2 regions of the Massilia sp. DD77 genome follow, and region 1 is predicted to be linked to the other one. Evidence: predicted binding sites of a transcription regulator. Region 1 holds the regulator's gene; the other holds the start of a gene.

Region 1 (3,167 bases):
TGTACTTGGAGTCGGTTTCCACCAGGTTCGGGAAGAACCAGTTGCCGACGCCGCTGGTGGTCGGGACGACCGCGTAGTCCGAGCCGCCGTTGTTGGTCAGCACCAGGCCGGTCTTGGTCACGCCGGAAAAGCTGCCGCCAATGGCAAGCTGGCCATCGTCGCCGCCGCCGCAGGCGGTCAGCGCGAGCGTGCAAGCCAGCACGGCGCCGGCACGCAGATTGGAACTCTTCATGTACTTACTCCACAATATTCGGACGGGAAAGCGCGTTGCGCGGATAGATAGACAAAATCGCCCAACATTTTAGTCCATTTGGCAAGCTGCTGGTCCATTTGCCTTTGTATCGGGGTGTAACGACGTCTGTATGCGATTGATTTTCAAGGAGCGGCTCGTTATGCTTGGGGCGACACCTGCAACCCGCGCACCATGACAAAACCCTGGCCAAAAGCCGTTCTGTTCGATCTCGACGACACCTTGTGGCCGATCGCGCCCGTCATCATCGAAGCGGAGAAGATCCTCTATGCCTGGCTGGCCGAGCATGCGCCCCGCGTGGCGCAGCAATACACGATCGAAACCTTGCGCCAGGCGCGCCTGGAACTGCTGGCCAGCCGCCCCGAATTCCAGCTCGACCTGGGCGCGCTGCGCCGCGCCGGCCTGATCGCCGCCTTCGAGCAGGCGGGCGAGGATACCACCAAGGTCGAGCTTGCCATGGTCGAATTCTTTGCTGCGCGCAATGCCGTGATTCCCTACGACGATGTGGTGCCCGGCCTGCTGCGCCTGAAGAGCCGGGTGCTGATCGGCTCCGTGACGAACGGCAACGCCGACCTGGAGACCATCGGCCTGGCGCGCCACTTCCAGGCCTCGGTGGCCGCCCACCAGTTCGGCAAGGCCAAGCCCGCTCCCGAGATCTTCCAGGCCGCTTGCGCAGCGCTCGGCGTGCGATTTTCCGAGGCCGTGTACGTGGGCGACGACCTGCTGCTCGACGTCCAGGGCGCCCAGCGCGCCGGCCTGCGCGCCGTCTGGATGAACCGGGTCGGCAAGCGCAACCCGATACCTCATCTGGTGGAGCCCGACGCCGAAGTGACGAGCCTGGACGAACTCATCGACTGGCTCAAGCGCGAACATGCCTGAAACCGGTTTGAGCAGGCGCATGCCTCGCCTTGCGCAGGCTTGCAGTTGCGGCGCCGCGTCCCCACCTATTTATAATATAGGCAGCAACTCTTTTGCTTCCAGGAATCATGCAACTCGATAACCGTGCCCAAACCCTGCTCAAAGCGCTGGTCGAACGCTATATCGCCGACGGCCAGCCGGTAGGCTCGCGCGCGCTGTCGAAGATCTCCGGCCTGGACCTGTCGCCGGCCACGATCCGCAACATCATGGCGGACCTCGAGGAGATGGGCTACGTGGCCAGTCCGCATACCTCGGCCGGCCGCATCCCGACGCCGCGCGGCTACCGCCTGTTCGTGGATACCCTGCTGACGGTACGGCATCTCGACGAGCAGACCGTCGCCGCCGAGCGCATGCGCCTGCCGGTGCAGCAGCCGCAGAAGATCATCGCCAACGCCGCCCAGATGCTGTCCTCGCTGTCGCAGTTCGCCGGCGTGGTGCAAAGCCCGCGCCGCGAATCGGTGTTCCAGCAGATCGAATTCCTGCGCCTGTCCGAGAAGCGCATCCTGCTGGTGATCGTCGACCCGCGCGGCGATGTGCAGAACCGCCTGCTCCTGACCGACGTCGACTACACGCCCGGCCAGCTGACCCAGTCGGCCAACTACCTGAACCAGAACTATGCCGGCCTGACCTTCGACGAGGTGCGCGCCCGCCTGACCGGCGAACTGCGCCAGCTGCGCGACGACATGGGCAGCCTGATGCAGGCCGCGGTGGAGGCGGGCAGCGAGGCGATGGCCGAGGGCGACGACATGGTGATCTCGGGCGAGCGCAACCTGCTGTCGGTGTCCGACCTCTCCTCCAACATGAGCTCGCTGCGCCAGATGTTCGAGATGTTCGAGCAGAAGACCGGCTTGATGCAGCTGCTGGACGTGTCCAGCAAGGCGGGCGGGGTGCAGATCTTCATCGGCGGCGAGTCGAAGCTGGTGCCGATGGACGAGATGAGCGTGGTGACGGCGCCCTACGAGGTGAACGGGCGGATCGTGGGGACCTTGGGGGTGATCGGGCCGACGCGGATGGCGTATGAGCGGGTGATTCCGATTGTGGATATCACGGCGAAGCTGCTGTCCAACGCGCTCAGTCAGCCGTAAAAAAAAGCACGCGTCCGCGGCGTGCTTTTAACTTGGGTTCTCGCCTGCGCAGGGAGTCATAGCCGCCAGTGGCGGGTATGACGGTTTTTAGGTCGGTGGCAGGGAGCGCCGATCGTAGTCGGCTCCTTTAGAACGTCATCCCCGCGAAGGCGGGGACCCAAGTTCGTCGATCAGCCGGCAACGCATCCTTGCACCGCACGCCGTATTTACTGCTTCCTCGGGCAATTCACCTTCACGCAATTCCCATAAATCGCCAGCGCATGCTCGGCGATCTTGAACCCGCGCTCGGTCGCCACCTTGTGCTGGCGCGATTCGATCTCTTCGTCGTAGAACTCCTCGACATGCCCGCAATCCAGGCACACCAGGTGGTCGTGGTGGGAGCCGGCGTTCAGCTCGTAGATCGCCTTGCCGGTTTCGAAGTGGTTGCGGTTGAGCAGCCCGGCCTGCTCGAACTGGGTCAGGACCCGGTAGACGGTCGCCAGGCCCACGTCCATGTTATCGGCCAGCAGGATCTTGTAGACGTCTTCCGCCGTCAGGTGCCGCACTTCGCTGTTCTGGAAGATTTCCAGGATTTTCAGTCGCGGCAGGGTAGCCTTCAGGCCGCTGGCCTTCAGGTCGGAGGGGTTGTTACTCATGTTTGTTGCTCGTAGTTTGGCGGAGTGCTTTATGATATAGCGTTTTGGAGCTCCCGCTCAAACGTTTTGAGGTTATCTATGCGCGTCAACCATGCCGTTTTTCATCGATCCTCCGCCAGGACTGCGCTTCTTGCAGGCCTCGCGTGCACCCTGATGCTGTCCGGCTGCGCCAGCTGGCGTAACCAGACGCGTCCGGCAGCGCCGGTGAACACGGACCCGGCCGCAACCGCCGCCGCCGCCGAGAAATCGGCCGCGGCCGCCAATGCCGGCGCGCAGACC
Region 2 (3,167 bases), on a different contig from region 1:
GGCGAGCGAGGTCGCGATCGCCATGTGCACCACCAGCTCGGGCGCGATGCCGCGCGCGCTGAAGATCATCGTGATGAAGGGGACCAGCACCATGCCGCCGCCGATGCCGAGCAGGCCGGCGGCGAAGCCGCCGAAGGCGCCCATCGCGAGCAGGACGAGGATCAGCGGAATGTCCATCACGCTCCCTTGCCGCGCACCAGGGCGACAATGGTGTTCCACTCCTGCGCCGTGACCGGCGAGATCGACAGGCGGCTGCCCTTCTGCAGCAGGACCATGTCCTCCAGCGCGGGAATGGCGCGCAGCTCGGACAGCGGCAGGTAGCGCCCCTGTTCCACGGCGCGCACGTCGACCGAGATCCAGCGCGGTTCTTCCTGCTTCGCCTTGGGGTCGTGGTACTTGCTGGCCGGGTCGAACTGGCTCGCGTCCGGATACGGGGTGCTCGCGACTTCGGCGATGCCCGCCACGCCGGGGACCGCGCAGCTGGAGTGGTAGAACAGGACGCCGTCGCCGACCGACATGGCGTCGCGCATGAAGTTGCGCGCCTGGTAGTTACGCACGCCGAACCAGGCCAGCGTCCGCTGCGGCGCGGCCAGCAGGTCGTCGAAGCTGACCTCGTCGGGTTCGGATTTCATCAGCCAATAGCGCATCGCGCCTCCACAACAAATCAAACAAAGCGCGCCAGGAATGGCGCATACAAAACAAAGCGCGCCGGGACGACGCGCAAAAAAAAACGGTTGCGAACCGAAGTGCGCAACCGCCTGTATCTGTGCCCCGCCTGTGCCGTTTCTGCCGGCATCCCGAACCAGAACGGTTCAAGGTGGTCGCGGTCAGATCAATTTCGGGTTCGTCGGACTAGCGACGCTCACGCCCATCGAACGTGTTCCACAACCTATGCGTAAGAATGGTTCAAGGAATATATGGCAAATCTCGAACACCGCAGGGTAGAGCGCAGTTTACTCCCTTGGCCGGGCATGTCAAACGGTTTCGGCCGTCAAGACAGATTTTCCTGCGGCGACAAGGCCTTGTCCAACACCGTGTGCATCGCTTCCAGTTTCTGCTTGACTTCGAGGATGGACATGTCCGACAGCGGACCCTGGGGCGACTTCACCGACAGGAATTCGGCCGCGACCGACAAGGCCGCCATGACCGCGATACGGTCGGTGCCCTTGACCTTGCCCGAGTCGCGCAGCGCGCACATCTTGCCGTCGAGGTAATGGACCGCTTCGCGCAAGGTGCGCTCCTCGCCTTCGCGGCAGGCCAGGCGGTAGGGCTGGCCCATGATGGTGACGTCGAGATGGATCATTGGGTGGCCTCGCTCTCGTCGGCGGCGCCTTCGCCGTCCCCGCCGGGCGGCGGCGGCAGCTGTCCGATCAGGGCCTCGAGCCGGCGCTGGGCCTCCAGCAGGCGGTCCCTGAAGGAGACGTTCTCGACGCTCAGCAAGTGGTTGGCCTGGCGCAGCAGGTAATTCTCGGCGCGCAAAGACTGGGTCAGCTGGGCGAGCCGGTCGATTTTGTCTGAGAGGTCTTGGAATTCGGAAATCATTCGACACTATAGGACCGAGATGGATTTTCAGTCAACCGAATCGCTGTGAAAATGGCAACTGGCACCCGTGCGGCGTGAAACCCCACGGGGGTGTACCCTGCCCCGCTGGTCAGGCCGCCACTGCCCCGCCAGAGGGGCAATCCCTCCATTAAATTGTGATATCGCAAAAAGATCAGTTAAACAAGCCACACTGTGGCTTGAAATGGGTACTTATCGTCCCTATAATTAGCACTCGTTAGTAGAGAGTGCTAACAACTCTTTGCAGCCGACGCAAGCTGGGGAAAACCTGGATGCGGCGGCAATTGATAGCTAGTCAAACCACTGAAATATAAGGAGTTTTGCATGAACCTTCGTCCTCTGCACGATCGCGTAATCGTGAAGCGTCTCGACCAGGAAACCAAAACTGCATCCGGCCTCATCATCCCTGATGCAGCCGCCGAGAAGCCAGACCAGGGTGAGGTGCTCGCCATCGGTAACGGCAAGGTGCAGGATAACGGCCAGGTCCGTCCGCTGGAAGTGAAGGTCGGCGACCGCGTGCTGTTCGGCAAGTACTCCGGCCAGGCCGTCAAGGTCAACGGCGAAGAGCTGCTGGTGATGCGCGAAGAAGACATCATGGCCGTCGTGGCCCAGTAATTCCTAGAACCATTCACGAATTCATTCGGAGATACAGAACATGGCAGCTAAAGAAGTAGTGTTTGGCGACGCAGCGCGCGCAAAAATGGTTGAAGGCGTCAACATCCTGGCCAACGCGGTCAAGGTCACCCTGGGCCCGAAAGGCCGCAACGTCGTGCTGGAGCGCTCGTTCGGCGCCCCGACCGTGACCAAGGACGGCGTCTCGGTCGCCAAAGAGATCGAACTGAAAGACAAGCTCATGAACATGGGCGCGCAGATGGTCAAGGAAGTCGCTTCGAAGACCAGCGACAACGCCGGCGACGGCACCACCACCGCGACCGTGCTGGCACAAGCCATCGTCCGCGAAGGCATGAAGTTCGTTGCCGCCGGCATGAACCCGATGGACCTGAAGCGCGGCATCGACAAGGCCGTCGCAGCCACCGTCGAAGAACTCAAGAAGATCGCCAAGCCGACCACCACCTCGAAGGAAATCGCCCAGGTTGGCGCCATCTCGGCCAACTCGGAAACCTCGATCGGCGAGCGCATCGCCGAAGCGATGGAAAAAGTCGGCAAGGAAGGCGTCATCACCGTCGAAGACGGCAAGTCGCTGAACGACGAGCTGGACATCGTGGAAGGCATGCAGTTCGACCGCGGCTACCTGTCGCCTTACTTCATCAACAACCCGGACAAGCAAGTCGCCGTGCACGAGAACCCATTCGTCCTGCTGTGCGACAAGAAGATCTCGAACATCCGCGACCTGCTGCCGGTGCTGGAGCAAGTGGCCAAGGCCGGCCGTCCGCTGGTGATCGTCGCCGAAGACATCGAAGGCGAAGCCCTGGCGACCCTGGTGGTCAACAACATCCGCGGCATCCTGAAGACCGTCGCCGTCAAGGCTCCGGGCTTCGGCGACCGCCGCAAGGCCATGCTGGAAGACATCGCCATCCTGACCGGCGGCCAGGTGATCGCCGAGGAAGTCGGCCTGACCCTGGAAAAGGTCACGCTGAACGAACTGG

What was found. Region 1 encodes HrcA, which represses chaperone genes, less so after heat shock. Its sites were predicted from a motif close to TTAGCACTCNNNNNNNNNGAGTGCTAA; they were not measured.
Region 2: groES (co-chaperone GroES) is a predicted target of HrcA. The motif match lies at 1,768-1,794, and genes of this name have one in related genera.

What each region holds. Positions count from the first base shown of each region.
Region 1 is NZ_JBAMDH010000010.1:1,477-4,643, forward strand. Features, by position in the region: gene V7778_RS07315 (hypothetical protein) at 1-232, opposite strand, end outside; gene V7778_RS07320 (HAD family hydrolase) at 425-1,129, shown strand; gene hrcA (heat-inducible transcriptional repressor HrcA) at 1,237-2,253, shown strand; gene fur (ferric iron uptake transcriptional regulator) at 2,460-2,888, opposite strand; gene V7778_RS07335 (outer membrane protein assembly factor BamE) at 3,042-3,167, shown strand, end outside.
Region 2 is NZ_JBAMDH010000043.1:9,326-12,492, forward strand. Features, by position in the region: gene V7778_RS21725 (sulfite exporter TauE/SafE family protein) at 1-177, opposite strand, end outside; gene V7778_RS21730 (EVE domain-containing protein) at 177-647, opposite strand; RNA gene ssrS (6S RNA) at 765-946, opposite strand; gene V7778_RS21740 (cell division protein ZapA) at 992-1,303, opposite strand; gene V7778_RS21745 (hypothetical protein) at 1,300-1,542, opposite strand; gene groES (co-chaperone GroES) at 1,885-2,175, shown strand; gene groL (chaperonin GroEL) at 2,216-3,167, shown strand, end outside.